3 regions of the Lacrimispora brassicae genome follow, and region 3 is predicted to be linked to each of the others. Evidence: a T-box and tRNA genes for the amino acid it is inferred to sense, from the RefSeq annotation. Region 3 holds a T-box; the other regions hold tRNA genes.
The links. A T-box is a leader RNA that pairs with one kind of tRNA and senses whether it is charged. The one in region 3 lies ahead of thrS (threonine--tRNA ligase), so its partner is inferred to be a tRNA-Thr.
Positions count from the first base shown of each region.

Region 1: it encodes a tRNA-Thr, which carries the amino acid that the T-box ahead of thrS (threonine--tRNA ligase) is inferred to sense. The anticodon was not compared.
Region 2: it encodes a tRNA-Thr, which carries the amino acid that the T-box ahead of thrS (threonine--tRNA ligase) is inferred to sense. The anticodon was not compared.

Region 1 covers NZ_BRYH01000009.1:135,215-145,971, forward strand. The annotation lists gene ACYVD3_RS06355 (type II secretion system F family protein) at 1-983, shown strand, start outside; gene ACYVD3_RS06360 (hypothetical protein) at 996-1,319, shown strand; gene ACYVD3_RS06365 (DUF4860 domain-containing protein) at 1,335-1,826, shown strand; gene ACYVD3_RS06370 (hypothetical protein) at 1,819-2,229, shown strand; gene ACYVD3_RS06375 (short-chain dehydrogenase) at 2,243-2,737, shown strand; gene ACYVD3_RS06380 (type IV pilus twitching motility protein PilT) at 2,734-3,801, shown strand; gene ACYVD3_RS06385 (L-lactate dehydrogenase) at 3,866-4,813, shown strand; tRNA gene ACYVD3_RS06390 (tRNA-Thr) at 5,014-5,086, shown strand; gene ACYVD3_RS06395 (transglycosylase domain-containing protein) at 5,253-7,805, shown strand; gene mgtE (magnesium transporter) at 8,156-9,505, shown strand; gene gltX (glutamate--tRNA ligase) at 9,633-10,757, shown strand, end outside.
Region 2 covers NZ_BRYH01000048.1:34,487-45,243, reverse strand. The annotation lists gene ACYVD3_RS21290 (PolC-type DNA polymerase III) at 1-70, shown strand, start outside; tRNA gene ACYVD3_RS21285 (tRNA-Pro) at 225-298, shown strand; tRNA gene ACYVD3_RS21280 (tRNA-Glu) at 324-395, shown strand; gene ACYVD3_RS21275 (hypothetical protein) at 542-685, shown strand; gene ACYVD3_RS21270 (flavodoxin domain-containing protein) at 660-977, shown strand; gene tnpA (IS200/IS605 family transposase) at 1,221-1,619, shown strand; gene ACYVD3_RS21260 (RNA-guided endonuclease InsQ/TnpB family protein) at 1,619-2,713, shown strand; gene pta (phosphate acetyltransferase) at 3,026-3,997, shown strand; tRNA gene ACYVD3_RS21250 (tRNA-Thr) at 4,153-4,225, opposite strand; gene ACYVD3_RS21245 (bifunctional diguanylate cyclase/phosphodiesterase) at 4,404-6,521, shown strand; gene ACYVD3_RS21240 (acylphosphatase) at 6,531-6,812, shown strand; gene ACYVD3_RS21235 (hypothetical protein) at 7,348-7,755, shown strand; gene ACYVD3_RS21230 (nucleoside 2-deoxyribosyltransferase) at 7,748-9,079, shown strand; gene ACYVD3_RS21225 (7-cyano-7-deazaguanine synthase) at 9,080-9,721, shown strand; gene ACYVD3_RS21220 (HhH-GDP family DNA glycosylase) at 9,714-10,373, shown strand; gene ACYVD3_RS21215 (helix-turn-helix domain-containing protein) at 10,576-10,757, opposite strand, start outside.
Region 3 covers NZ_BRYH01000031.1:41,310-52,066, forward strand. The annotation lists gene infC (translation initiation factor IF-3) at 1-458, opposite strand, end outside; gene ACYVD3_RS15825 (EamA family transporter) at 824-1,237, shown strand; gene ACYVD3_RS15830 (DUF1540 domain-containing protein) at 1,300-1,614, opposite strand; gene thrS (threonine--tRNA ligase) at 1,792-3,753, opposite strand; T-box leader at 3,869-4,086, opposite strand; gene ACYVD3_RS15840 (AEC family transporter) at 4,153-5,064, opposite strand; gene ACYVD3_RS15845 (branched-chain amino acid aminotransferase) at 5,151-6,221, opposite strand; gene ACYVD3_RS15850 (acetamidase/formamidase family protein) at 6,424-7,335, opposite strand; gene ACYVD3_RS15855 (MATE family efflux transporter) at 7,348-8,712, opposite strand; gene fucO (lactaldehyde reductase) at 8,945-10,093, opposite strand; gene ACYVD3_RS15865 (TetR/AcrR family transcriptional regulator C-terminal domain-containing protein) at 10,249-10,757, opposite strand, start outside.

The DNA of each region.
Region 1 (10,757 bases), on a different contig from region 3:
TACTCCATGCGGCAATCCCTCTTGACGAGGGATTGTCTGTTATGTCGGAGGATGCGGTATGGGAGGAAGAGAAAAAACTACTTATGCAGATGGCGGAAGAGTCAGAGCTGGGCATTCCTTTCTCAAAAGTGCTGGAACATACCGGAGTTTATCCGCCCTATGTGATCCGGATGGCAAGGCTGGGAGAGGAGACGGGGACTCTGGATCAGATCATGGAATCTCTGGCCGGTTATTATGAAAAAGAGCATATCCTTATGAAAAATATAAGGAATGCCCTCACCTATCCTGTCATCATGATCTTCATGCTCCTGGTGGTCCTTCTGGTTTTATTCACCAAGGTTATGCCTGTATTTGAAAATGTATATCAACAACTGGGGGCAGAGATGTCGCCGGTTTCTCTTGCTGCAACAAGACTTGGAGGCGCATTCTGCGGGGCAGCCCTGGCTCTTGGGATCCTTCTGGCCCTGACAACTGCCCTGGTGTGGCTCCTTGGCAGGAAGGGAAAAAAACTCCTGATTGCACAACGGCTGATTCAGTGGATGAAAAAAAGGAGCCGTATGGCTCTTGCCGTAGCCAACCGGCGATTTACCGCGGTTTTGGCACTGACCCTTCACAGCGGGCTTGACTTAGAAAAGGGAATGGAACTGGCAGGACTACTGGTGGAAAACCAGGCAGTGGAAGAAAAGATCAGGAAATGTGCCCAGGCGCTTGAGGCAGGAACGGATTATTATACTGCCATGAAGAACACAGGGCTGTTTAAAGGCTTTTATGCACAGATGATAAAGGTGGGAACAAGAAGCGGGCGACTGGACCGGGTTATGGAGGAAATATCCAGAAGCTATGAGGAAGAGGCGGATAATGCCATGGAACACATGGTCAGCAGGTTCGAGCCTACAGTGGTGGCAGTGCTGGCCGTTGCAGTGGGGCTGGTGCTTCTGTCTGTCATGCTTCCTCTTGTCAGTGTTTTATCGGCAATTGGATAGGAGGAGGTCTTGATGAAGAAGTGGAAACAATCTCCCAGGGGAGTCCTTGGCCATCTGATTTCCTTGGCAGCCTTTGTATGTGCGGTAGGAATCTTTGTGTCAGGAGCGCTTATTTTTTCTAAAAAAGCCGATGCAAGGGGAGCAGAAACCCTTCGGGTTGCCATACGCAGGGCCTCGGTGCAGTGTTATGCCATTGAGGGAAGATATCCACCTAACGTGGAGTATCTGGAAGAAAATTATGGAATACAGATTGACAAGAACCGGTATGATGTATTTTACAGCGGCTTTGCTTCGAACTTTATGCCGGATATTACGGTCAATCCCCATGAAGAATAACCGGGAGGTGGGTATTTGAGCGGAAAAGAAAACCAGAGAGGCCAGATGGCCAATGCACTCTTTACCATACTGCTGTTTCTTGTATTTGTGCTCTGCGCTCTTTTTTCGGTGCTTATCGGGGGCAAAGTTTATGAGAATATCAATGCCAGGGCAGAGGATACCTATGAGAAGGATGTTGCCTTAAGCTACATAGCCAACAAGGTGAGGCAGGGGGATGAAGCCGGCAGGGTTTCTCTGACAGAGATGGATGGGATCCCTGTTCTTAAGCTGGAGCAGAAAATAGAGGATTCGGTTTATGTGACCAATATTTACTACCAGGATGGCAGTCTGTGGGAATTATTTACAGATGCAGAAAGTGGTCTGGGAGTTGGAGACGGAAACGAAATTCTGGAATGCAGCCCTGTCTCCATGGAAATGGATGGCAGGCTCCTTCACATAAAAACGGAAGAGGAAGGCAGAGGCGGTCTTTGGCTTTCAATAAGAAGCGGAGGATCGGACAATGAATAGAAAACACCCTTCAGGAGTTTTTATGATGGAGATGATCGCCGTTGTTTTTTTCTTCATCCTTTGTGCAGCCATTTGCATAAAAACATTTGTAAAAGCGGATTTTATGAGCCGGGGGGCGGCGGATTTAAATCAGGGCGTGCTGATTGCCCAAAGCGTGGCAGAGGTCTGGAAAGGGGATGGCACAGAGGGGCTGGAAAAAAGGTTTCAGGCTCAAGGGCCGGAAAATGGCTCTGACTCCTATGCCATGGGTTTTGACCGGGCCGGAAATCCCTGTGAAAAAGAGAAAGCTGTCTTTGATGTAAAGGCAGAGATCACCGGAACAGACCAGGCGGATGTGATTGTAAGCAGAAACGGGAAAAAGGTCTATTCCCTTACGGTGAAGAGACATGAGACGCAATATTGACGGAGGTGGAACCATGGCAAAACAGGAAAAGGCCTACAAGGCCAATATAGGCACCCCTTCCCTTATTCTTATATTTATTGTCATGTGCCTGATTACCTTTGGGATGCTGTCCCTCAGCGCAGCCAAAAGCGAGTGGAATCTGGCGGAACGCAATGCTTCTGCCGTGACGGAGTATTACCGGGCGGATGGAGAGGGAGAAGCTTTTTATCAGATGGTTTTAGAAAAGGCGGCCCAGGTCAGGGAAAAGAGTCTGGATCCCCAGGAGCGTAAACAGTTTTTGACCCGGGAGCTTGGGGAAGCTTATCATCCCGAGGAGGGAACCGTGACGGTACAAATTCCCATGGAACGGTCCCAGGCCCTTTCTGTTGAGCTGGTCTTGCAGCCTGAGGAAAGAGAAGATATCCTGATATCCAGATGGAAGGTAATTATGACAGAAGATTATGAAATTGATGATTCCATGCCGGTGTGGACAGGCGGGGAGACGAAAGTGCAGGAGACTGGAAAATGAAGGTAATTGACTTGTTAAGTGCTGCTGTGGCACAGAAAGCATCGGATATTTTTCTGGTGCCTGGCATGCCGTTTTCGTATAAAATAGGAAGCAGGATCGTGTATCAGAATGAGGAAAAGCTGTTTCCCGTTCAGATGGAGGCACTGATCACGGAATTGTATGAGCTGGCAGGAAACAGAACCATGGATAAGGTGCGGGAGCATGGGGATGATGATTTTTCCTTTGCGCTTCCCGGTGTTTCCAGGTTTCGTTCCAGTGTGTTCCGCCAGAGAGGTTCCCTCGCGGCGGTGATCCGGGTGGTGACCTTTGAACTGCCTGATTACAGGGCGCTTCATATTCCTGAGACTGTTATGGACATTGCCAGACTGACAAAAGGATTTGTTCTTGTCACAGGGCCGGCGGGAAGCGGCAAGACCACTACTCTGGCCTGTATCATCGACAAGATCAACAATACCCGAAACTCCCACGTGATCACCCTGGAAGATCCTCTTGAGTACCTTCACCGCCATAAGCAAAGTGTGGTAACCCAGAGAGAGATTACCACGGATACGGACAGCTATGTGACCGGCCTCCGGGGTGCCCTGCGACAGGCGCCGGATGTGATTCTTGTAGGAGAAATGAGGGATTATGAGACCATACGGATCGCTATGACGGCCGCTGAAACCGGCCATCTGGTGATATCCTCCCTTCATACGGTAGGGGCTGCCAATACCATTGACCGCATCATTGACAGTTTTCCTCCTAATCAGCAGCAGCAGATCCGGATGCAGCTTTCCATGGTGGTTCAGGCGGTGATTTCCCAGCAGCTCATCCCTGCTGTGGATGGCAGCGTTTATCCCGCGTTTGAAATCATGTTTTTTAACAATGCCATCAGAAATATGATCCGTGAGTCCAAAACCCACCAGATCGATTCCGTGATCTCCACCGGCCAGGGAGAAGGCATGGTCTCCATGGATGCAAGTCTTTTGAATTTATATAAAGAGGGTAAGATCACCAAAGAAAGCGCTATTATATACAGCGGCAACAGCGAATTGATGACAAAAAAAGTCGACCGGGGGCTGTAGGACGTATAGTTTGTATTTCAGGCAGATACACTATCCATAACAACGAGAGGAGAGTGGCTGGATTATGAGAACAGATAAAAGAAAGATCGCATTAGTGGGCACAGGCATGGTGGGAATGAGTTATGCCTATTGTCTTTTGAATCAGGGAGTCTGCAATGAACTGGTTTTGATTGACATCAACCGGAAAAGGGCGGAAGGCGAGGCAATGGACCTAAACCATGGGCTGGCTTTTTCCACCTCCCATATGAAGATTTATGCCGGTGAATACCGGGACTGCTCAGATGCGGACATTGTTGTGATCTGCGCAGGGGTAGCCCAGAAATCCGGGGAGACAAGGCTTGACTTGTTAAAGCGCAACGCTTCCGTGTTTCAGTCCATAGTGCTGCCGGTAACGGAATCTGGCTTTAACGGGATTTTCCTGGTGGCCACCAATCCCGTGGACATTATGACGAGAATTACCTATTCCCTGTCAGGCTTTAATCCAAAACGCGTTCTTGGAAGCGGCACGGCTCTGGATACTGCACGCCTCCGGTACCTGTTAGGCGAATCCTTGCGGGTGGATCCGAGAAATGTTCATGCCTATGTCATGGGAGAGCACGGGGACAGTGAATTTGTGCCCTGGAGTCAGGCCATGATTGCCACAAAACCAATTTTGTCCCTTTGCAAAGAAGAGGAGGGCATGGTATGCAGGGAAGAGCTGAAGCGGGTCGAAGATGAAGTCCGTGGAGCGGCTTACCGGATCATTGAGGCCAAGCAGGCCACTTATTACGGGATCGGCATGGCCCTTACCAGGATTACCAGGGCAATACTCGGAGATGAAAACAGCGTTTTTACGGTGTCAGCCATGCTGCGGGGAGAGTACGGGCAGTCGGAGGTATATGCCGGAGTTCCATGCATCATCAATAAAAACGGAATCCAGAGAGTCCTTTCCCTGTCACTTACGGAAGAAGAGGGGAAACAGTTTCATAAATCCTGCGATACCCTGCGGGAAAGCTTTGAAGGAATTTTATAAAAATAGTGGAAGAGAATAGGAAACGGAAGAAAGGTTTCCTATTCTCCTTTAAGTTTATAAGCGTAAAATGAGTGTGGTTGGAGAGCAAAAGTCTGAAGTTTTTGTTATTTTGTGCATTTTAGAAAAAATTTAAAAAGACGTTGACAAACAGATTTTACCATGCTATGATATACGAGGTTCAGGCGATGAACCAAAAAGATGCTGATGTGGCACAGGTGGTAGCGCACCTCATTGGTAGTGAGGAGGTCACGGGTCCGAGTCCCGTCATCAGCTCTGAAAACAAACGGGAAGTCTTAATAAAGAGGCTTCCCGTTTTTGTCATATGTAAAGATTGAGAGAAAGATATCTTTCAGTCTTGAGGTTGTGAGTCAACCGGATATGCAAACATATCCCTTTGGTTCATTGGTACACAAAAACGATGAAAAGGAGTCAAATTGATATGGGGAAACCTAAAAAGAAACGCAAAAACCCATGGTCCATATTCTTTCGGCCGATTAAGGCCATTCTTTTCGTATTTCTGGGAATTATGGTTTTGGGGTGCCTGGCCGGCGGCGTCGTATTTTTAAAATATCAGAATGAGATCATGGCCTGTAAGGAAAAGGCAGATTCCATTATGAACAAGACGGTCAAGACTGATTTCTCCCAGCCAACGGATACGAGAATCTATGATTCTGCCGGAAATCTCATAGGAACCATTAACTCCGGCCACTATGAATACGTCCCGATTTCAGGGATCAGCAGGAACTTACAGAATGCCTATATTGCCCAGGAGGACAGAAGATTTTATAAACATCATGGGATCGATTACATAGGCCTGCTGCGTGCAGGCGTGGTATTTGTAAAAAACAAGGGGACAATCACCCAGGGCGGCAGCACCATCACCCAGCAGGTCATTAAGAACACCTATCTGACCCAGGAAAAGACCTTCCAGAGAAAGCTGACGGAATTTTTCGCAGCGCCCCGTATGGAGGAGAAATATTCCAAGTCCGACATCCTGGAATTTTACTGCAACACCAATTTCTTTGCCAACCGGTGCTACGGGGTATCTGAGGCCAGCCGCTATTATTTTGATAAGGAAGCAAAGGACTTGTCCGTCTGGGAGGCGGCCACCCTGGCAGGAATCAGCAATAATCCGTCAAAATATGACCCGGTTGCCCATCCGGAAACCTCAAAAAAGAAGAGGGACCAGGTCATTGACAATATGGCTCTTTGCAAGTTTATTTCTGAAGAGGAAAAGGATTATGCCAAAGCCCAGCCTTTAACGGTGGCTAAGATTTATGAGCCGGGGACAACGGAAAATTACCTGACAAGCTATGCCATACACTGTGCCGCCCAGGAATTGATGAAAAATGACGGATTTGTTTTCCAGTATGTGTTTAACAATCAGGCTTCTTATGACTCCTATAAGGAACAGTACCAGGAGCTTTATCAGGCAAAGAGCGATATGATCCGGAACGGAGGATTTGAAATACGCACCAGCCTGGAAACTTCTATTCAGAATGCTCTCCAGGGAACCATTGACGAACGGCTGAAAGGCTTTAAGGATCTGCAGGAAAATGGAAAATTCGCCTTGCAGGGAGCGGCTGTGTGCATTGACAACCAGACCGGATATGTGGTGGCCATTGTAGGCGGCCGTGGTACTGATGACGAGTACAACCGGGGATTTTTAAGCAGACGGCAGCCTGGGTCCACCATAAAGCCGCTGATCGACTATGCGCCAGCCTTTGAAACCGGTTTTTATTATCCCTCCAGGCTGGTGAATGACCACCTGTTTGACAAAGGGCCTAAAAACAGCGGGGGCAGCTATTACGGCAATGTTTCCGTAAGAGAGGCATTGAACCGGAGTCTGAACACGGTGGCCTGGCAGGTACTGGAGGACATCGGCGCCAATACGGGCATCGGGTATCTGGGAAAGATGCACTTTGCAGGCTTAAGCTATCTGGATAACGGAAACAGCAGCATGAGCATCGGAGGTTTTACGGAAGGCGCCAGAGTGGTGGATATGGCAAAGGGATATTCTGTTCTGGCAAACAAAGGGATGTACAGCAACAAAACCTGTATTGTCAGCTTACAAAGCCAGTATGACGGGGAAATATACAATGGAAACCAGGCGGATGAGAGGATATTTACGGAAGATACCGCTTATATGATCACCGATGTATTAAAGGGCACCCTGGAAAAGTCTTACGGAACGGGCTATGGCCTGGGGCTTGGTATTCCGGCTGCAGGTAAGACCGGAACCACCAACAGCAATAAGGATACCTGGTTCTGCGGTTATACAAAGCATTATACCACTGCTATCTGGGTGGGATATGATACTCCCAAGGCCATGCCGGGAGTTTACGGGAAAACCTATTCGGGAAAGATCTGGCATGACTTCATGGCAGAGATAAACAGCGGGCTTCCGGTCCAGGACTGGGATATGCCGGCAACGGTTTCCCTTTGGAATGTGGATTCCAGAGGAGAAAAAACCGATGCTTCAACAGGAAATAAGGACTTATTTTCCTCTGTGGCAGAGTCTGCAGCCAGATCCAATGGAAACAAATGGAAGGAAGAGGAAGATCGCAAAAAGCTGGAATCCCAGGTACAGAAAAACTTAGAGGCTTCCCAGCAAGCCAGGCAGGCAGTGGAACAGGCGGCAGCCTCCCTCCAGTCCCTGATCGGGGAATTAACTGGATTAAGCCACCGGGACAGTTCTACGGAAGAAAAGATAAGTACCGCCTATGGACTTTTAGACCAGTTGGCTGGCACAGAATTTTATGATGGGTTAAAGAGCCAGCTTGATAATGCGGCAAATCATGCTGAGTCCCTGCCAAAACAGGAGGATTCTATAGGGAAGCCCCAGGAAATCGGTCCGGGGGTCACAAAGCCCAGAGAGACCACTGCCCCTGTTTTTCCGGGAGATATAGACCCTGATGAGGGAAATGCATCCGGCATTGGTCCGGCTGGTCCTGATTCCGGCGGGGTAGTAGTAGGGCCGGGGATGGAATGAAAGAGAAAAGCACAATAAGGGTTGCTTTTTACGACGGCAACTGTTATCCTTAATTAAGAAAATCATTAGGAAAGGAAGTGAACCAGAGTGGAAGGTCGAAGTCAAAAGATGGAAGCAGATCATTATCATAGGCGTATGGCAGTGAAAGCAAAATCCGGTACTTGGAGTCTGCTTTGGTTTCGCTGCCGTTAAAAGAGAAGGTTCTCTGCGTTTATGATAGCCATGGATTACAGACAGGTTCTGTAATTATGGCTATTTTGCGTTGCCGGAAGTTTTGGCAGTGCAATGATTAATTCTGCTTCCATATTCGCCACTACGAAAAAGACAGGTTCATATGGAGGAAGAGTGAAATGCAGGAAAATTACAATATGGAGGAGCTGATGGAACTGGCTGACAGCCGTCAGTTCCGAAAGCTGAAGGATGTGCTGATGGAATTCAATGAAGTGGATATAGCTGCTTTCATTGAAGCGTTGGACTGGGAAAAAACAGTGGTGGTGTTCCGGATGCTTCCCAAAGAAATGGCCAGCGATGTGTTTGCATGCCTGGAGGTGGAGAAGCAGAAGCATATTATAAACAGTATCACAGATCATGAACTGGGAACAATTGTAGAAGACTTATTTGTGGATGATGCGGTGGACATGCTGGAGGAGCTGCCGGCCAGCGTGGTAAAAAGAGTGCTGCAGAATGCGGCCCCTGATACCAGAAAGCTGATCAACCAGTTTTTAAACTATCCGGAAAACAGTGCCGGAAGCATTATGACAGCGGAATATGTGGGGCTTAAGAAAACCATGACCGTTACCCAGGCCTTTGACTATATCAGAAAGCACGGAGTGGATAAGGAAACTATTTACACCTGCTATGTGATGGATGCCACAAGACGTCTGGAGGGAGTGGTCACGGTCAAGGACCTGTTGATGAACCCTTATGAGGTAGCCATCGGCGATATCATGGATATCCATGTGATAAAGGCCGTCACAACGGAGGACCAGGAGGATGTGGCCGACAGCTTCCGGAAATACGGCCTTCTAAGTCTTCCGGTGGTGGATCACGAAGACCGTCTGGTAGGGATCGTCACCGTTGACGACGTTGTGGATGTCATGGAACAGGAAGCAACAGAGGACTTTGAGAAAATGGCCGCCATGCTTCCCAGTGAAAAGCCCTATCTGAAAACCAGCGTATTACAACTGGCAAAAAACAGGATCATGTGGCTTCTTGTCCTGATGATCAGCAGCATGGTGACCGGTGGAATCCTGGCCAGATATGAGGCGGCCTTTGCCGTGATTCCTCTGCTTGTTACCTTTATCCCCATGCTTACGGATACAGGGGGCAATGCAGGCAGCCAGAGCAGCACCATGATCATCAGAGGAATGGCCGTGGGGGAGATCGGAACAAAGGATATTTTCCGTGTGGTCTTTAAAGAATTAAAGGTAGCCATCCTTGTGGGCCTGATCCTGGGGATTGTGAATTATATCCGTCTGCTCATTCTTTATCCAGGGCAGGAAATGCTTTGCCTGACCGTGATGCTCAGCCTTTTGGTCACAGTCATCCTGGCAAAGACCATCGGAGGAGTTCTTCCCATTGCAGCCAAGGTGTTCCATATGGACCCGGCGATCATGGCTGCTCCTCTCATTACCACCATCGTGGATGCGGTCAGCCTGATCATATATTTCCAGTTGGCATGCAGGCTCCTGAAATTATAATTGGTCCGGAAATTTCCGTGAAATCATTGTTTTTTCCAGTGGTTCGTTATATAATGTACTACACGGCTTGGGCAGGATTCCCTTTAACAGGCCCATCACGAGAAAGAAAATATAGGAGTGTGTTCACATGAGTAAAATTAGAACAAGATACGCACCGAGTCCTACAGGCCGTATGCACGTAGGGAACTTAAGAACCGCATTATATGCTTACCTGATTGCAAAGCATGAAGGCGGAGATTTCCTTCTGCGCATTGAGGATACGGATCAGGAGCGTTTTGTGGAAGGTGCTGTCGAGATTATTTATAGAACCTTAAAAGAAACAGGGCTTAACCATGACGAAGGTCCGGACAAGGATGGGGGTGTGGGCCCCTATGTACAGAGTGAGCGCCAGACCTCCGGCATTTATCTGGAATATGCGAAAAAGCTTGTGGAAAAGGGGGAGGCTTATTACTGCTTCTGCACCCAGGAAAGGCTGGATTCCCTTAAAAAGACCGTGGAAGGGCAGGAGATCATGACTTATGACAAGCACTGCCTCCATCTTTCCAAAGAAGAGGTGGAAACCAGTCTGGCGGCAGGCATGCCTTATGTCATACGCCAGAACAATCCCACGGAAGGAACCACCGTCTTCCATGATGAGATATACGGCGACATTTCCGTGGACAACTCAGAGCTTGATGATATGGTTCTGATCAAGTCCGACGGTTTCCCCACTTATAATTTTGCAAACGTGGTGGATGATCATCTCATGGGAATCACTCATGTAGTGAGAGGCAACGAATACTTATCCTCCTCTCCCAAGTACAACCGCCTTTATAACGCCTTTGGCTGGGAGGTCCCGGTATATGTCCACTGTCCTCTGATCACCAATGAAGAGCATAAGAAGCTGAGCAAGAGAAGCGGCCATTCCTCCTATGAGGACCTGATCATGCAGGGCTTTATTTCCGAGGCTGTTGTAAACTATGTGTCTCTTTTAGGCTGGTCCCCTGTGGGCAATCAGGAGATTTTCTCCCTGGCTGAACTCATAAAGGAGTTTGATTACCGCAATATCAGCAAATCCCCGGCTGTTTTCGACATGACAAAGCTGCGTTGGATGAACAGCGAATATATGAAAGCCATGGACTTTGACCGGTTCTACGAGCTGGCTGAGCCTTATGTAAAGGGCGTGGTCAAAAAGGATCTGGACTTAAAGAAAATCGCAGCCATGATCAAGACAAGGATCGAGGTTTTCCTGGATATTGCAGATCATATTGAC
Region 2 (10,757 bases), on a different contig from region 3:
GATGGGGGACTTGGGCCTTCTTTTTGAACTTCCGGAATCCAATCAGTTGTCCCTGTTTGACCTGGGCTGATGAGGGAAAAATAAAAACCTCTGATGCCCGGGATTTTCCGGACAGAATAATTACAGAATTTTATAGTAATTTTTCCAGAATTTTAAAATAATAAAAAAATTTTGAAAATAAGGTTGACATACGCTGGAATTTATATTATACTACCTAACGTAATCGAGGCGTGGCTCAGTTTGGTAGAGCGCTGCGTTCGGGACGCAGAGGTCGCAAGTTCGAATCTTGTCGCCTCGATTCTGCATCAAAGATATTTGGTCATGGCCTATTGGTCAAGCGGTCAAGACGCCGCCCTCTCACGGCGGAAACCCGAGTTCGATTCTCGGATAGGTCATAATAAAAACCTTCAGGTGCAACCTGAAGGTTTTTGCGTTAAATGAAACAATTTAAAAATGGGCTCTGATATTTTTTGATTGATGGTATACAACCATTGGGAACACATAGGTTTGTCATAAATATAGAATATAAGAGGAACCTGTTATGAACAAAATTGCTGTTGTATTTCAGTCAAAATATGGGGCCACCAGAAACTATGCGCAGTGGATCGCAAAGGAATTACCCTGTGATCTGCTGGAAGGGAAACACATAAAAGCAGTTGGTGATTTTTACCTGCGGACTGGCTGACCCTTCCAATGCAATTATTAGGGAACAAATTCAAAAGAGCCTGGATAAGGTGCTTTCTCCGGACATGAGGGATAAGATCAAAGTGTTTCATTTTCGCGGAGCCATGGATTATTCCAAACTCAGCCTGATGCACCGTGCAATGATGGCTATGGTCTGTAAAATGCTGGCAAAAAAAGCTGAAAATACTTTGACAGATGAAGAGAAAGAGATGCTTGCCAATTACGGAAAAACCGTTGATTTTACAAATAGGGAAACAACATTGCCGCTGATAAATTATATACGGGGTTTATAAGTATTGCGGGGCAAAAGTGGATTACATTTCACTTGATGAGATAAAGGATAAAGTGGATTTTTTAACAGATTTTAGCCGAGAATTTCCCCGTCCTCTTAGGCGGTGGGCTGAATCGGTTTTTGTAGTAAGGTGTGGTTACGTATTTTGTAACCATATGGCAACAACCCACAAGAATGGCTTGCAAAAGAAAAAGATTAGATATATAATATAATCAGTCGAACGAAAGGAAAATAGCTTATTATAATGGAATTAGATAGCAATGCACATTCAGTATTTTTGCTGCATTATCATTTGGTGCTTGTGGTGAAATACCGAAGAAAAGTCTTTGACAACACGGTTTCCCATAGGGCAAGGACTATTTTTGAGTATATCGCCCCAAAATATCATATAACATTGATGGAATGGAATCACGACAAAGACCATGTACATATATTGTTTCGTGCACATCCAAAAACAGAAGTGAGCAAATTTATTAATGCATACAAAAGTGCAAGCAGTAGGCTGCTTAAGAAAGAATTCCCGCAAATTAAGCAAAAATTATGGAAAGATTATTTCTGGAGTCAGAGTTTTTGCTTAATAACGGCAGGAGGCGCACCACTTTCAGTAATAAAGCAATATATTGAATCGCAGGGGGAAAAGTAATGAACAAGGCTTATGTCTTCAGGCTTTATCCAAATAAAGAACAGAGAACCTTGTTGACTAAGACATTTGGCTGTACAAGGTTTATTTGGAATATGATACTGTCGGATAAGAAAGATTATTACGAAAGGACGGGCAAAACCCTAAAGACAACGCCCGCAAAGTACAAGAAAGAATTCCCTTGGCTTAAGGAAGTGGACAGTCTGGCACTTGCTAACGAACAGCTGTCTTTAGAGAAATCCTACAAGAATTTCTGGAATGGAAAAGGCAAGGTGGGATTCCCTAAATTCAAGAGTAAGCACAAAGACAAGAATTCTTATACAACTAATTATGTAAATGGAAACATAAGAATCGACCAAGGCAAAATCAAGCTGCCAAAGCTTGGAACCGTAAGCATAAAGCAGCACAGGGAAATCCCAAAGAGCTATCAACTAAAATCTTGTACAATAACACAAGATCCAGATGGAAAATACTACATTTCCATCTTATTTGCGTATGAGGAAAAGCTGGAGCAGCAAAAAGTAAAAGATATCGTAGGTTTAGACTTTTCCATGAAAGAATTGTACGTTGATAGTAACGGAGGGATTCCAGAATATCCAAGATATTATCGCAAAGCACAGGAAAAACTTGCCAGGGAGCAGAGGAAGCTGTCTAAATGCGAAAAATGCAGCAATAACAGGAATAAGCAGAGGAAAATAGTTGCCAAACTCCACAAAAAAGTATCAAATCAGAGAAAAGATTTTCTGCATAAGCAAAGCAGGCAGATAACCAATGCCTATGATGCAGTTGTTGTGGAAAATCTCAACATGAAAGATATGTCAAGGGCATTAAAAATTGGCAAATCCGTTCATGACAATGGCTGGGGTATGTTTGTGCAGTTCATGCAGTATAAATTATATGAAGCTGGGAAACAGCTTATAAAAGTGGACAAGTGGTTTCCATCAAGCAAGACCTGTTCTGTATGTGGAAAGAAAAAGAACGAACTTGCATTATCTGAGAGGGTCTACATCTGTGAATGCGGAAATATAATGGACAGAGATAAAAATGCCGCAATAAATATAAGGCAAGAAGGACTTAGAGTCTTAGGCATAGCCTAAGAGATGATATAAACCGTGGGGCACACGGGGTTAGCTTGTTGATACTGTCGAGATTACTCGGCCTGAGCAAGAAGCCCCCACTTCAAGAGAAAATCATTCAGTGAATGATTTTTTCTAAGTGGTGGGAGTATGTCACTAAGATATATGATGTAGCAGGGCCGGTGGATCCAATTCACAAAAAGGTGTTGGAACTGTTTAAAAATGCAGGGAAGTCAAAATATTTTATAAAATATAGAAATTTAGTTGATTTATTCATGCAACAGGAATTATACTTTATATCATAAAAAGAGTTTAAACAACGGAGGTAAAAACATGTTCAAACATATGATTGCTGCACTGAAAGAGCAAAAGAGAAAAATCGTATTTACAGAAGGAACTGATCCGAGAATCCTGGAAGCGGCAAGCCGCCTTTATAAAGAAGGAATTCTCACCCCCATACTTCTGGGGAATCTTGATGAAATAGATGTGGCTGCCAAAGAATGCGGCTGGCCCATTGACGGCATTGAGAAAATAGATCCTCTTAACTATGGGGAAATTGGAGAAATGACAGCTAAAATGGTAGAGGTGAGAAAAGGCAAGATGGATGAAAATGCTTGCCGGGAAGCGCTTGCCAAATCCAATTATTTCGGTACTATGCTGGTTAAAATGGGGAAAGCAGATTGCCTGCTGGGCGGTGCCACCTATTCCACTGCTGATACGGTAAGGCCGGCTTTGCAGTTGATCAAGACCAAGCCTGGCAGCAAGATTGTTTCCAGTTGTTTTATCCTTTATCGTGAGGCAGAAAACGGCAATGAAATGTATGCCATGGGTGACTGTGCCATTAACCTTAATCCTGATGAAACTGAGCTGGTGGAAATCGTATTGGAAACAGCCAGAACAGCCAGAACCTTTTCCATTGATCCGAAAGTTGCACTGCTGTCTTACAGTTCACTGGGTTCCGGCAAAGGGGAATCTGTAGATAAGGTGCACAATGCAGCCGAGAAATTGAAAGACATGGATTTAGACTTCCTGGTAGATGGGGAACTGCAATTTGATGCTGCGTTCTCTCCGGTCGTGGCTAAGACAAAAGCTCCTGATTCCCCAGTGGCCGGACAAGCCAATACCTTTATTTTCCCCAACATTGATGCCGGTAACATCGGATACAAAATTGCACAGCGTTTAGGAGGCTTTGAGGCGTTCGGCCCTATATTACAGGGATTAAATGCTCCTATTAACGACCTTTCAAGAGGCTGTAATGCAGAGGAAGTCTATAAAATGTCTATTATTACGGCATCTTTGATATAAGACTTATCATTTCATGAGCCAGATAGAAAGAATACAGATCTGCTGATTTGTGTTCTTTCTTTTTTTATTTCAATGGAATATTATTCCATAGCATTTGAAAAATAAAAATTAATTCATAAAATAAAAAAAACCCCGTAAACACGAGGTTTTCAACCAGCTCCCAGGGGGACTCGAACCCCCGACCTACGCATTACGAATGCGTTGCGCTACCAACTGCGCTACGGAAGCAATCCGGCTTTTCCATATAAGATTTGAGCCTCTGATAGTATAACAGCAAAGCAGTGAAAAATCAACCCCTACATGAAAAAAAACTTAAATTACGTAATGATTGCCAAATCTTCCATAAAAAGCTATAATTAATGAAGAGTCCAAGAGAGAAATCTTATTTCTGAGGAGTTAATTTTTTATGCAAAGGATGAAAGATGTAAAGATTAAAAAAGGACAAATGCTGGTTCCTGTGTTCCTTTGTTTGATTTTTATTGCATGTTGCTTTATATTTTTGACATATATGATACAAAAAAATGAGAAGGAAAACGCGGCATACTTTTACAGTGCGGCAAAACAGAATCAGGTCACTTTTAAGAACCAGATGGAAGGAGATTTTCATGCTCTTAAGGGACTGGCTGTAAGTCTTGGCGCCATGGATCCGGATAATAAGGAGCAGATGGACCGGATCATAAATGAGATTAACGGTGAAAGCCGGTTTATGAAGATCGGCCTTGCAGACAGCGCCCATTGGAAAGAATCGGGTGGTTATGATGATTACTATAGGGTCCCTGTAAAGAACGGGGAGGATCAGCCTGTGGGCTTTCTTTATGCCACAAATTCCGGTGACATGATACACAATATGATCCATAGAACTGTTCTTGCTGAGGGCGGTTTTGCGGAGATCCTTGACCAGAATGGAAAGGTGATCGCAGGGGCGGCCGTGAAGGACCAGGAAAAAGTCAGGGAAGTAATCCACAAGGGAAGTCAGAAACCATTTACCATGGCGTCACAGGGCAGCCGGCAGCAAATGGCCGTTTTGATTCCTTTGGGAATTAATAACTGGTATGTATTAAGCGTTTTTCCTCAATACAGTATGAGGAGCAGACATATAGAAGCAGGGATCGGGGCGCTGATTTTGCTGTCCTCAGGGCTGTTTCTTTACTTTTTCTGCAGGCAGTGCAAGATCATCAGCCAAAACCAGGAAGCTCTTCTGGAACTGGCTTATAGGGACAGCCTGACCGGGTGCAGGAATTTTTCTTCCTTTAAGAGAGAAGCGGAGCGGGTGATACAGGAAGAAAGTATCTCTTCTTACGCAGTGTGGTATTGTGATATAAAGAAATTTAAATTCATCAATGATATTTTGGGATATGAGGAGGGGGACAGGATCCTGACTTCCATTGCGGATCTGTTTCGGGATTATGGGGAACAGGAAGCTTTATTCTGCAGAGTATCGGCCGATAATTTCGCAGGCCTCCATAAATATGAAACCCGGGAGGATATGCGCAGTTGGTTTTATAAGCTGGTTGAGTTTTTTCAGAGCAGGGAACTGCCTTTCAATAAAAAGATTACCATGGAGCTGTGCATGGGCGTCTACTGTATGGAGGAAGATGACCGGGAGCTGTCCATAGAACAGATCGTAAACCGGGCAAATATTGCACAGAAACATGTAAAGAGCCAGCCGGGAAACCAGTTTGGTTTTTATAATAAGGAAATACGCAATAAGGTGGTATATGAGTCTGAGCTGGAATCGGAAATCGACAGGGGAATCAGGAACCGGGAATTTAAGCCGTTTATACAGCCGAAAGTATCCATCCAAAAAGGAAACCGGATCGCAGGAGGCGAGGTTTTAGTGAGATGGGAGAATCCCCGTAAGGGCACCATACCGCCGGGACTGTTCATACCTCTTATGGAACGTGACGGAAAGATCGTGAAGCTTGACCGGTACATGTTTGAGGTGGCCTGCCAATGGCTTCACAACTATTTAAAGACCGGCAGAGAGCCCATAAACCTGGCTGTCAATGTTTCAAAGATCGGAATACTGCGGGAAGACTTTGTGGATTTTTACGGAAGAGTGAAAGAAAAGTATCAGATACCTGACGGACTTTTGGAACTGGAGTTTACGGAAACCGTCATGCTTAATGACGATGCTGTTTTCAGCGGCCTTGTGAGCCGGCTTCATAAAAAAGGGTTTGTTTGTTCCCTGGATGATTTCGGTTCGGGATATTCATCCCTGAATCTTCTGAAGAATCTTCCCATTGACGTATTAAAGCTGGATATTATGTTTTTCAGGAAAAGCACGGATATAAAAAGAGAGAGGATCGTCATATCCAATATCATAAACATGGCAAAGGAGCTTCAGATGAGAACCATCGCAGAGGGGGTGGAGTATGTAGAAACCGTGGATTTTTTAACATCTGCGGGCTGCGATGTGATTCAGGGATATGTATTTGCGAAGCCAATGCCGGTTGAGGCCTTTGATGAGATGTTATTAATGAAAAATGGGGAAGCTCTGACGCCGGAGGATGTCAGGGTATAGGTGACAGTGATGGAAAAATGGGAAAAGATCCGAACGCATATTTATGTCAGCGGACGGGTCCAGGGAGTGGGATTTCGCTTCCGGACCCAGCAGCTTGCCCGGGGCATTGGCCTTACAGGCTGGGTAAAAAACTTAGATGACGGGCGGGTGGAAATGGAATTGCAGGGAAGAGAGGAAGAAATTGACCGTCTGCTCGGCCGTTTGGGACAGGACCGTTATATCGTGATTGACGGCTTCCAGTCAGTACAGATTCCCGCGGTGGAAGAAAACGGATTCCAGGTAAGGTATTGAACGGGAGAAAGTGAAAAGCGGACTGTCACTGAAGGGACAATCCGCTTTTGCAAACAAAAAAAGCAGATAACGGGAATCGGACCCGCCTCCTCAGCTTGGGAAGCTGATGTTCTTTGGAATAAGGTTTACTGTGGTTTATCTTGCCCTATTTACTGGTAAAATCTTGGGTATGTATTTATCTTAAATTACCTTTATTTATAGAAGGTGGTGTCAAAGTGGTGTCAAAATAAAGTGTTGAAGATTTGTATGGTCGATCAAATATGGATGCTGAGTGAATGGAATGACTTAAGCAGATATTAACAGTTTCAATCTTAAAAGGGATCAGCATTGTGAACGCTGTTTTTACTTGACAGGACTATGTCTACTTTACTATTAATTGTAAGCGCAAAAGATTTATATGGTGAACGATGATAGGAAGTCGGTATCAAGGAAACTTGTTTTAACAATAATTATAATTACTATACAACCATACGTTCCGTCTAGCCATATAAATAAAAATGTTATAGAATAAAATAAATAAATCTGGAGGTGTATTATGGGATCTGCGGGAAGTGGTAAATTTGGAAACTATCGTGGAAGTGGAGCGGGATCGTTTTATGGAGATGGAAGTGGTGGAGATGGAAGTGGTGGAGATGGAAGTGGTGGAGAATTAAAATGTCCATTATCTATAGAAAACATTAATTTGGACGATGTGGGCATGTGTGATTATTATCAAAATTATAATAAGGTACCTTTTGTAAATGAAAAAATTGAACTGAGTGAAAACCTAGTCAATAAGCGAATGGTTGTAGTGTTGTCAGATACAAAAAAAATTATAGGAAATCTGCCGATTCATTATAATTATTTAAATTTGTGTTTAAAAAAGGAAATGCGATATTCTGGGGAAATAATATCATCTGGCTTATCACCAATTCCATATATTGTGGTAAATTTGTATGCTTAACAAGAAAATGCTTATAATTGGAGAAGTTTTTGTAGATAATCATCTTGATTTAAAAGGAAATAATTCATATCTCGTTAGATTAGGTGGCATTTTTCATGCTATAAGAGCTTGTTCTGCTTTAAATCTTGATTATGCTTTCGCTTATTATGCACCGGATTACTTAGAAAAGGATATTAAAAAGTATTCAAAAATCCTTAATTCTTCTGGAACATATAGATTAGGATTAGTTGATAAAGCTCCGAATGTTTTCATCATTGGAGTGTCTGATGAGAGTGGAAAACAGGTATATAATAATGTATTGTGTGATCAAGCCGAATATATACATGAAAATAATATATCCGGGTTGTTGGAAGAATTTAACCCAACAGATATACTTATTTTTCCTGGACGATACGGAACAAAGCAAATATTAAATAATTTAGTAGAGTTTGAGGGTTGTATACATATTGATTTTAACTATGATAGTGAAGATATACTGAATTTTACAAACACTAATATTACTACAGCTATACTTTCGACATCATCAACAACCTTTAGTAATTGTTTTAGTGATTATAATTATGACACAATAGTAGATTTATTTGATAAAAGGAATATAAAAAGGTTGTTAATCAAAGAAAACAGAGGGGGATCATGCTTATATGATTATGAATCTAAAAGGTGGCATCAAGCACCCGCCTATTTAGATCGCATAATGCATTCCGTGGGAGTAGGAGATGTTTATGATGTTGCATATATTTATAACGAATTTCCGGAAGATATTGAAAAAACAATGAAATTTTGCGCTTGGAGTTCTGTGTTTTATGCAAAAACAATGTGTTTTGAGGATTTTAAAGAACAATTGGATTTACTTTTACAAAACGCAGATGAGCAGACAGAGTTAATGGGAATTAGAGTGCCATGGATTCTCAGAAAAAAAATTAATATTTATATGGCAGCACCTGACTTTAGTTATGTAGATACATCCAAATTAGATGAATTAGTAGAAGCCCTTATATATCATAACTATAATCCAAGGTTGCCAATACGTGAGAATGGTCAAATAACAAAAAATATGAATTTTCATGAAGAACGTGTAATTTTTTCGAAAGATTTAGAATTATTAGAAGAATGTAATTTTATGATTGCAACATTGCTGTATAATGATCAAGGTACATTAGTTGAAATAGGAACATATCAAGCAAAACGGAAAAATGTGATACTATATGATCCATACAAATTATTAGATAATATGTTTTTAAAGCATTCATGTAATAAATACTGTCAAAGTTTGAATGAAGTTATCGATGCGGTATTTGAAATTACAGGTAAGGTGGTAGAGTAAATGAATATATACGATGGATTGCTATTGGCTTCAGGTGGAATGGATTCTACAGTTTTGGCATATAAGTTAGAGAAAGAAAATAAAAATTTAATTATACTATTCATTGATTATGGTCAACATTGTGAGAAAAAAGAATATCAAACACTGTTGGAGGTAATACCTTTAAAGTATAAGGATAACATTAAGACTATTAAAATAGGAGATGTATATAGAGAATCGAATTCCAGAATGATTATAGAGGCAAATTTATGGGAGGATACAGTGGTAGCTGAAGACATGTACTTACCATACCGGAATATACTATTTATTTCATTAGCTGCTGCTTATGCTCAGTCGATGGGTATAAAGGAAGTTTATACTGCTTTTATTAACAGTAACCATGCAAAAGAGATTGATTGCTCAATGGAATTCTTCACTAAGCTCGAAAATCTTCTTTATGATTATGGTTCTATCAAGATAAAAATGCCATTTCGTGAAATGACTAAAACTGAAGTGGCTAAGTTAGGAATAAATTTAGGAGCTCCAATAGAAAAAACATATTCATGTCAAGTAAATTCTATAACACCTTGCGGTGCATGTCCTAATTGTGTTGATCGTTTAACGGCCATTAATAATGTATTGGGAGAACAAAACAATGGATAATATAGAACAATCTATTGAAAAAATTATTACACTATTAAATAAAATTCCGAGCAGTTATCAGGAAGTAAGTCAAAGAACTCCATATCATAATATGGCAGCAACTTTAACAGATGCTGTTTTACAAGCAGGAATGAATTACAGAAATGTTGTATATCCAAGAATTTGCAATATTTTAGATAATTATGAGCATTATAAAACTACTTGTGATTTTATAATTTTATTTCAAACGTATCCAATAGAAAAAATTATACAATGGAAAAATAAAACAAAGCAAAATACTATTTGCAAATTAACATGGTTTTTATATGGATGTGGAGTTAATAATGAGGAAGACTTGGCTAACTGGTTAATGTTTGAAGAGAACCAAAACGAATTACTAAAAATAAAAGGAATAGGATTTAAAACAGTTGACTATTTAAAATTACTTTCTGGCCAGCAGGCTATACCGATTGATAGACACATGTTTCAGTTTCTGGAAATGTCCAATATAATTACGAGTAATTATAAAGAGGCAAGTTTTTTATTAAAAAAAACAGCTCATCACTTAAACATAGGTGAGAGTACGTTAGATAAAGTTATATGGGATTTTATGTCTTCAAAAAATGATACAAGGCAAATTACTTTAGAAGACGTATTTGGAAAATTTGTTTAGCCTATACAGATGTTAAAATGAACATTACAAAAGGTTAGCACCCCAGATCTCAGTCTGTAAGCCATAATAAGGCGTAGGAATAGGAAAGTCCAATTTTGGATTCTCCTTTTCCTACGCCTTGTTTATGCTACTTAGAGAGAAGCTTTATTTTTTCGAGTTAACACAGATTTTGAAAAGGCCTCTCCATCAATTTTTGATAATTTCAATCTTCCCCTTCCTCAGGCATGAATTTTTCTGAATTATCGTATATCCATCTTTTTTTCTTCTCATCATATCGGCCACCATGAGCACATTTATTCCAATCAACATAAGCCAGAGAACCCATTCCTTTATTATGATCCACCCATAAAGAATTGGATAAGATATCCGGATAGTCGTATACTT
Region 3 (10,757 bases):
CCTTCCACCTTGGCTGGCTTGTCAATGGTCGCGATATCGGCTAACTTCTCAGCGAAATCATCCAGAATATATCTTGACTTTGACATGTGCGCCATTTCACGACCTCTGAAACGTAAGGTTACCTTTACTTTATCTCCCTTTTCGAGGAACTTCCTTGCGGCGCTCATCTTTGTATTTAAATCATTCGTATCAATGTTCGGAGATAAACGAACTTCTTTTACTTCGATTACCTTCTGTTTCTTTTTAGCTTCTTTTTCTTTTCTTGCCAGTTCGTAACGATATTTACCGTAATCGATAATCTTACAAACCGGTGGTTTTGCAGTCGGAGCAATTTTTACCAAGTCGAGCTCTGCTTCCTTTGCAAGCTGTAAAGCGTCTCTGGTAGACATAATTCCCATTTTTTCTCCGTTTTCACCAATCAACAGAACTTCCTTATCTCTGATCTGTTCATTAATCATTAAATCGCTAATTGTCGTGCACCTCCATCATATTGTGTGTGTTGGTCGGAATCCACATTGCTTGCCCATAGGCATAAAAAAAAATAGATAGACAAACGCTATCCACCACCAAAGTCTCTACACAGTACACCTATGTACTAAAGGCTATGAACCAGGGACACTTACTCGTGCCGTGGTGAGGCGGATACCTACTTTCCTGTTTGCTGTTTTCACAACTTCTATCATGATACTATATATTTATCTGTCTGTCAACATATTTTTCCAAAGCACCTCCAACTTTTCCGTTTAAAGTTTTCCTTGCAGCTTTCTATGGTCAGCGCTACAATCATAATATATAATAAAATAAAATTAGCAGGAGGCATTTTATGTGGTTTATTTTAGCTCTTCTTTCTTCCATTTTTGCTGCCTTCACATCCATTCTGGCTAAAATGGGAATCGAAGGAGTCAATTCCAATCTGGCCACGGCCATCCGGACGATTGTCGTGGTGCTGATGGCCTGGATAATCGTTTTTTTCACAGGGGCTCATACCGGACTTTTGGAAATCAGTAAAAAAAGCTGGCTTTTTCTCATCCTGTCCGGCCTTGCTACCGGCCTTTCCTGGATCTGCTATTACAAAGCCCTTCAAATAGGAGAGGCTTCCAAGGTAGTTCCCGTGGATAAGCTGAGCATTGTCCTTACCGTCATTCTGGCCTTTCTCATTCTTCACGAGCAGTTTACCATTAAAAAGCTCATAGGAATCCTTCTGATTACAGCCGGAACCTTTGTCATGGTTTTATGACCGGCAGCCTGCCTAAAATAAAATACGTCAGGAACTCTCCTGGCGCATTTTATTTTACATGCTTATCTGGTTTTAAAGGTTGAGCATTCGGTATGCTCCGATGCACTGGCACCGTCTCCTGCGATTCCGATGTGCTCTGCTGAACAGTGGCGGCCTTCATTGTAAACACAGTTGACAGCCTCGCAGTCCACCTCCAGACGGCTTTCCGGAGTCTTGAATAAGTTACGGAAGGAACCGTCCTTGTTCTCGTCAAAACTTCCGCAGCAAGTATCATAGGTATCCTTTGCCTGGTTCCCTTCTACGATGATGGCAGACTTGCAACAATAATTATCGGAATTGTGAAGACAGCTTGTTACATTACAGTCTAATTTTGTCATGGCTTATTTCCTCCTGGCATTCTTACTTAAGATGATGTTCCAGGACTAGTATGCGCACCGGGGAAGGAAAATATTCTCACAAACATTCCCTCTCCCTTACGGTTCATGCTTTATGAGACGTATCAGTATGACCCAGGGTGTTCCTTCCGTTTTTTCATAAGCCATGACAGTTTCTATTTATTTTGTTTCTTCTGTTACATTTACCTTTTTGATTTCCTTTGTACGGATTTCCCGGCAGATATCATCAATGAAATCGGAAATCGGGCGCTGTCCTTCGTCGCCGTTGAAACGGCTGCGTACAGATACCACACCATCTTCCTCCTCCTTCTGCCCTACTACCAGCATATAGGGAAGCTTTGACAGACGCGCCTCGCGGATCTTGTATCCGATCTTTTCCGCACGTTCGTCGACCGTTGCAAGAATGCCGTTTTCCTTTAACTGAGCCGCAACCTTTCCCGCATATTCATGGTATTTTTCAGAAATAGGAAGAACGCGCACCTGCTCCGGACATAACCAGGTAGGGAATGCTCCTTCGTATTTTTCAATCAGCCATGCCAGGGTCCTTTCATAGCAGCCCATGGACGTTCTGTGGATGATATAAGGACGTTTTTTTGTTCCATCCTTATCCACAAAGGTCATATCAAAGCGCTCTGCCAGGAACATATCAAGCTGGATAGTGATCATGGTGTCTTCCTTGCCGTATACATTCTTTGCCTGAATATCCAGCTTTGGTCCGTAAAATGCCGCTTCTCCGCTAACTTCTGTATACTGGATTCCGATGTGGTCCAGGATCTTGCGCATCATGTCTTCCACTTCATCCCACATTTCCGGTGTACCCAGATAGTGGTCTGCCTTGTTGGGATCCCACTTGGACATCTGGTAGGTTACATCGCCTTCCAGGCCAAGGGTTGTGAGACAGTATTTTGCCAGATCCACGCAGCCCTTAAACTCTTCTTCGATCTGGTCAGGACGTACGATCAAATGGCCTTCGGAAATGGTAAACTGGCGGACACGGGTCAATCCATGCATCTCGCCGGAATCCTCATTGCGGAACAGGGTGGAAGTCTCGCCGTATCTGCATGGCAGGTCACGGTAGGATTTCTGGCTCTGTTTGTAAACATAGTACTGGAATGGGCAGGTCATTGGGCGGAGGGCGAATACCTCATCATCGGTTTCCTCATTTCCCAGAACAAACATCCCTTCCTTATAGTGATCCCAATGGTCGGAAATGATGTATAAATCCTTCTTTGCCATGAGAGGAGTCTTTGTTCTCATATAGCCCCGCTTCTCTTCCTCATCCTCAATCCATCTCTGTAAGGCCTGGACAATCTTTGCACCCTTGGGCATCAGAAGAGGAAGTCCCTGGCCGATTACATCGACCGTAGTGAAAATCTCCAAGTCACGGCCCAGCTTGTTATGATCCCGGTTCTTAATGTTTGCCAGATATTCCAGGTATTCATTCAGCTCTTCTTTCTTGGCAAAAGCAGTGCCATATACACGGGTCAGCATGGCATTTTTCTCACTGCCCCTCCAGTATGCTCCTGAGGAAGAAGTGAGCTTATATGCCTTAATGGATTTTGTGCTCACCAGGTGTGGCCCTGCACAAAGATCGGTAAACTCTCCCTGCCGGTAGAAGGAAATCTCCGCTTCCTCCGGAAGATCCTGGATCAGCTCCACCTTATAAGGCTCGCCCTTTTCCTCCATGAATTTAATTGCTTCTTCCCTTGGAAGGGTAAAGCGTTCAATTTTTGCCCCTTCCTTTATGATCTTCTTCATCTCAGCTTCGATTTTATCCAGATCTTCTCTTGAAAAGGAAGGGATATCGAAATCATAATAAAAGCCATTTTCAATGGAAGGTCCGATTGCAAGTTTTGCCTGAGGATACAGCCTTTTTACAGCCTGTGCCAGGATATGGCTTGCCGTATGGCGGTAAGCGGAAAGACCTGCCGGATCGTTGACAGTGAGAATGCTTAAACCGCAGTCTCCGTCAATAACGGTCCTTAAATCCACAACCTTTCCATCCACCTCGCCTGCACAGGCATTTCTAGCCAGGCCTTCGCTTATATCCGAAGCGATGTCAATCACTGACATTGCATGTTCATATTCCTTGACTGAACCGTCTTTTAATGTAATCTTCATTTACCATCAATCTCCTTTACATATTATTGTGTCATGTTCTGTTGGCAAGGGGTATTTCCCTTTGCTTCATAGTTCGCGGAAATAAAAAAAGCCCCTTTCCATATGTTTCCATACAGAAAGGGACGATTCTATTCAAAAAAATCGCGGTTCCACCCTTTTTGAGTGGACAAAATAAATGTCCAAACCACTTCTTATGACGATAACGGAGTCACCGTTCCCCATTAAGGGACGCTCCAAGCTGGTCTTCTCATATCATTCCTGTAAGACGCTTCCACCAAACGCGCCTCTCTCTGGCCTTTCCTGATATGATACTGGTCTTGTCATTGCTTTCTCAATATTGCTTTATAAGTTTAGATTATAGCACGGTTAAGCAGTTTGTCAAGCGTCATGAAAAAAATTTCATAAAAGGATGATCAGGGCTGCCGTAATCGCAGCTATGCTGACCACGATTGACAGGGAATTGATGGCGCTTGCAGTCTCCACATCTCCCTTTAAGGCTCCGGTAAAGGCAGGGGCCACCGATGACACAGGGCCAAGGGACACAATGGCCAGCGCCCGCCGCACCTCCAGCCCAAAGGGAGTGAGACAATAAAATCCAACTGCCATTAAAACCGCGATAACGTACCGTGCCCCTAATATCCTGAGAATGTGCCCAATCTTTTCCTTTTCCATGCGGATCTCAAAGCCGATGCCAATCATTAAAAGGGCAAGAAACGCATTGGCTCCGCCTGCCGTGTCTGCAAGGCTGATCAGGACAGAAGGCAGCTTTATATTTAATATGCCTAAAACAGTCATAATGACATAGGCATCAAAAGGTACCGAGGAAAACAACTTGAGCACCGCCTTTTTTACGGAAGGCTTTTCTTCCTCTCCTATGACCATGCTGGCCAGTGTATAGGTCATTCCGGTACACATAACGGCATTTCCGGCATCAAACAGGCTTGTGGCCGCAAATCCCATTGGACTTAAAAAACTCTGAACAAAGGGCATAGTAAAGTTTCCCACATTATATCCGGACAGGTTGAGCATTGCAAAAGCCTTTTCTTCCTTTGGCCTTGCAGCATACATCCCATACCCGGCGGCAACGGTCACGCAATTGCACAAAAAACCGATCCCGCATATGAAGAGAATGGAATAATCCATAGTGATCCTGCTGAAATTAGAAACAATGGCCGCCGGAAGAGTGATCTTGATCACGATTCTGGAAACCAGATAAAAATCCTTTGCCTGAAAAAAACCTGCCCGTTTGAGCAGGTACCCCATAATAATAATTGATACAAATGCACCTGCTTTTATCAGTACCGCTGTCATATCAGGCTCCCTTTTTCTTTCTGCTTTTTCTCAAAGCTTCCGGCGGCGCCTTTTCATCAGCTCCGCCGGGTAGGTTTTGTCAGATTTTATTTTACTTCCACGGTCCAGCCTTTTGGCCCTTCTGCCTCCCCAAGCTGGATACCGGTAATGGAATCATAAAGCTTCTGGGTCAGTTCCCCGATCCTTCCGCCTCCCACAGACATTCTGTCTTCCTCAAACCGAAGTTCACCAACCGGGGATATAACGGCCGCCGTTCCTGTTCCAAAACACTCTTCCATTGCTCCGGAGCTTGCCGCAGCAACCACCTCTTCAACGGAGACCTTCCTTTCTTCAACAGCCACACCCCATTTTTTGCACAGGGCAATGACAGAATCCCTGGTAACGCCGGGAAGAATGCTTCCATTTAACTCCGGTGTAATGACCACGCCGTTGATCTTAAAGAAGATGTTCATGGCTCCTACTTCCTCGATGTATTTCCTGTGAACGCCGTCAAGCCATAACACCTGGGAGTAACCCTCGTCATGGGCCTTTACCTGGGAGGCCAGGGAAGCAACGTAATTTCCTCCGGTCTTTGCCTCGCCAATGCCGCCCTTTACCGCTCTCACATATTCATCCTCGATCCAGATCTTAACCGGATCAAGACCGCTGGCGTAATAAGCCCCCACTGGAGATAAAATAATCATGAATTTATAGGTATAGGAGGGCCTGACCCCTAAGAATGGATCGGTGGCAATCACAAAGGGCCTGATATAAAGAGAGGTTCCCGGCTTTGTGGGAATCCAGTCCTGATCCACGCTTACGACCATTTTTAATCCCTCTAAAAATAAATCCTCGGGAATCTCCGGGATGCAAAGCCTGCGGTTGCTCCTGTTGGCACGCTCAATATTCTTATCCGGACGGAACAGCAACACCCTGCCATCCTCTGCCTTGTATGCCTTTAAGCCCTCAAACATCTCCTGTCCGTAATGGAATACCATGGAAGATGGATCCAGTTCCAGCTTGTGATAAGGCACAATCCTGGGGTCATACCAGCCCTTCCCCTCTTCGTAATCCACTTCAAACATATGATCCGTAAATATGGTTCCAAATGTCAACGGGTTATCTTTGCCTGGTTTTTCTTTCGGGCAAGTTGTTTTTTCGATTCTGATTGTCTCCATGTGATACTTCTTCCTTTCCTCCTGAGGTGCCCACGCCGTCTGGGCCGGCCACCCCGCCTCAGCGCACCCCACACCATCGGGTATACCGGGTGTAAAGGGATACCCGGAGGGCGTTCCCCTTACCGGCATATCTGTCAGTTTTTATAATTTGTCTATCATTATCTTCCAAAATACGCTGGCTGTCAAGAAATTTCAGCCTTTTTTACTCTACCGAAATGGAATCAAAACCATAACTTTGAGTTATATGACGAGGCAATTCCATTCTCACCGTTTTCATGGGATTTACTGTCTGACAGATGGCAAGATCCCCGGTCATGGTAAGGAGCATACCGGCCTCTTCATAATCCATCCCCACCTTCTCCTTCATGAAATCATACATCTGTCTGGATGCCGCCCGCCAGGCTTCCTCCACCTGTTCCTTAGATGCGATGGTAATAAGCTTATCCTCTGTCTCGATCATGGGATAGGGAACACAGTTTTTATTTCTCACAACGCTTACCCGGACGATAGCCCGTCCTTCTATTTCCAGGCCGCAGTCCTCCACCTCGCCGTCTCCCATAATGGCGTGAAAATCTCCCATAGACAAAAGAGCTCCTTCCACAAATACAGGCAGATACAGAGATGCTCCTTTTTTTATCTGGGTGCAGTCCATATTTCCGCCATGGTCCATGGGAGTGATGGTGGAAACTCCCTCTCCTGCCGGAGCCACGCCGATGACGCCGATCATAGGCTTTATGGGAATTTTGACCTTTTCATTGAAATAGGCATATCCACCCTTTACAGGCACCCGCCTTAATACCTTGCGGGGAAATTCCTCCTTTTCGCTTCCGCTGCCAGGCCCAAGCATGACAATTCCCACCGGGCCCATTTCAATATCCAGAATATCAATCTTAAGCATGTCTCCAGGCATGGCCCCTTCAATATAGAGAGGCCCTGTTGCAGGATTTCCCGGCTTCCTTACCACATTTTCAAAGGTCGCCTCCTGGGGAAGAAACTGGTTTGTGAAACAGTCATAGGTCTCAAAGGCCACGACCTCTCCTGCCCTGATCCTGTCACAGGGCGGATCCTCCTTTGAAAGTGTATTTGTAATATAATCCCTGGTTATGGTCTTCATAGGTTTCTCCTTTTATTTTTTTCTTTCTTCACTAAGCTCCGGCCATAGAGTAACCAGCATGGTCAAAAAGCAGGCTCCGCCTCCCACGAGATTGGAAACAGGCTCCGCCATAAAAACTCCGGCCGTCCCGTTTCCCATCACGCCGGGAAGGATGAGAATCAGGGGAATCACGATCACAACCTTGCGGAAAATGGAAAAAAACACAGCCTTCTTTGCTTTTCCCAAAGCCACAAACACAGACTGTCCGGCAAACTGCAGGGACATGAAAAAAAAGCCGAAGTAATAGATCCGCATGGCAGGAACACCTGCCTTCAACAGTTCCTCTTCCTGATTGAAAATCCGGATAAAAAACTCCGGAAAGCCGTGAACCAGCCCCCACATGACTGTGGTATATGCGATGGAAACTATCGAGGTAAAAATAATTGCCCGCTTTACCCGGCCATATTTCCCTGCCCCGTAATTATAGCCCATGACCGGCTGGGCACCATTGGTAATACCGCTTACAGGCATGGAAATCACCTCCCGGACCGAATTGATAACGGTCATAACTCCCACATACAGATCGCCGCCATAATGCTGCAGGGAGGCATTATACATAATCTGCACCAGACTGTTGGTAATGGACATGGTAAAGCCTGACATTCCCAGGGCAATAATATCTTTTACCCTGTGCTTCCTCAAACGAAAACCAGAGGTCTTAAGCCTTAAAATGGTTTTCTTTCCTGTCAGGAATTTAACGATCCAGAGAGCAGAAAGAAACTGCGACAATATGGTTGCAAGAGCCGCTCCCCTTACGCCCATATCCAGAACAAAAATAAATATGGGGTCTAAAATAATATTGGCAATTGCCCCTAAAAGAACTGTTACCATCCCCATGGTCCCAAATCCCTGAGAATTGATAAAGCTGTTCATTCCAAGGCCGATCATGACAAAAACATTGCCTAACAGATAAATGCTGATGTACTGATCCGCATAAGGATAGGTCAAGTCGCTGGCGCCAAACAAATACAGCATGGGCTTTTTAAAGGCCAGGCCTAAAACAGTAAGCCCCAGGCCAAAGGCCACCAGAAGGACAAAGGAATTTCCCATGATCACTTCCGCCTCTTTTTCATTTCCCCTCCCTCTCTCAATGGAGCACAAAGGCGCACCGCCCATGCCGAACAAGTTGGCAAAGGCAATGACCACGGAAATGATGGGAAGGCACAGGCCAAGTCCTGTTAAGGCCAGGGTTGCGTTTTCCTGGATTCTACCTATGTAAATTCTGTCTACGATGTTATAAAGCACATTGATGAGCTGGGCCAAAGTCATGGGAACTGCCAGTTTCAATATGTTTTCCACTACATTTCCTTTTGAAAAATCATTCTTTGTATCTGCCATTACTTTGCTGCCCTTCTTCTGATTCTCATTATTTTGGCCTATGAGCCTCGGCCTTAGATGCAGGAATTCTTTTGGCCTTACCTATTAAGCATATCACCTTCCTGGTATTTTTGCATCCGGTTTTTCCCATAAACTTCCTGACTGCAAAATCCATTAAGTTTTAATCCATGCAAAATAGGAAGGCGTCTCAAAGATCATAAATCTTTGAGGCCCCTTCCTATGGAACGTTTTTTTACATGAGTGACTGGTATAGTTTGATGATATCTTCCAGGCTGGCTTCCCTGGGATTTCCCGGTGCACAGGCATCTGCTGCCGCGGATTCTGCCAGGAACTGCACATCCTCTTCTTTTGCTATCTGTGTTAAATCGGCCGGTATCCCGATGTCAGAAGACAGCTTTTTGACCGCATCCACCGCCGCTTTGCGGTATTCTTCCGCCGCCATGGCCTCAGTTCCTTCCACGCCCATTGCCTTGGCTATGTCACGGTACTTTTCGCCTGTTGTTTCGGCATTAAACTCCATGATGGCAGGAAGCAGAATGGCGTTTGCGATCCCATGAGGCGTGTCATAAACAGCACCAAGTGCATGAGCCATGGAATGCACGATACCAAGGCCGCAGTTTGAAAATCCCATTCCTGTAATATACTGGCCCAATGCCATGCCTTCCCGGCCTTCAGCGGTATTCTCCACTGCTCCTCTTAAGCTTTTGCCTATTAATTCTACAGCCTTTAAATTGAACATATCTGTGATGGGATTGGCACCCTTTGTGATATAGCCTTCAATGGCATGGGTCAGTGCATCCATGCCTGTGGCGGCAGTCAGACCCTTTGGCATGCTGGACATCATGTCCGGATCCACAATGGCAACCACGGGAATATCATGAGGATCCACACAGACGAATTTCCGCTTCTTTTCCACATCAGTGATCACGTAGTTAATGGTAACTTCCGCTGCCGTACCTGCGGTAGTAGGAACAGCAATGATAGGTATGCTTGGCTTCTTGGTGGGAGCCACTCCTTCCAGGCTTCTCACATCTTCAAATTCCGGATTTGCGATGATGATGCCGATGGCTTTTGCGGTATCCATGGAAGAGCCGCCGCCAACCGCTATGATGTAATCTGCCCCTGACGTTTTAAATGCCTCTACCCCTGTCTGGACATTTTCTATGGTGGGGTTGGGTTTGATATCCGAATAAACCTGGTAATCCATCCCGTTTTCTTCCAGGATCTTTGTGATCTTTGAGGTCACGTTAAATTTAATCAAATCAGGATCAGAAGCAACAAATGCCTTCTGAAATCCTCTCCTTTTTACCTCCCCTGGAATCTCCCAAACCGCACCGGAGCCGTGGTATGATGTTTCATTTAATACGATTCTGTTTGCCATGACAACCTCTCCTTCTCCTTAATGATGGACATGTTTCTTATGTTACAATATTAACAACTAAGGAGAAAAAAATAAAGTTACAGTTTGTAGTTTTTGTAACAAATTTTACAAAAACCATAAACTGTAACTTTTATCATGTGCACATCCACCATACCCTAGATTAAGCCGGCTTCTGAAAATACCGCAGCAAGCCTGGGCGGCATGGCTTCCGTCAGGCTTGCTGCCATCTCACCCGGAGTCTGCTTCATCCCAGAAAGCACCCATTTCACCGTCATATAAACAGAGCCTCTGCAATACAGCTCAAGAAGAAACTGGATTTCCTCGGAAAGCGGCTCCTGTCTCTTCCGGGTAATAAGCTCCGTGTAAAAACCCATGAACAGTTCAAAATCATGTTCTTTTAAAGAATTATAATCATCGGAACGGAACGCCTCCGTAAAAAATATCTTTTCTTTTTTGATAAATTCGTACTTTTTCTTCAGGCTTTGCCCCACGGTTTTTTCCACTCCGATCTGGGCAAAAGATTCCATCACCAGCTTGTCAAAATACCAGTTGATCAGATCGTATTTATCCTTAAAATTGCGGTAAAAGGTTTGTCTGGTCATGTCGCATCCGTCCACAATGTTCTGGACCGTAATCTTATCCACGGGCTTTGTATTCATGCAAT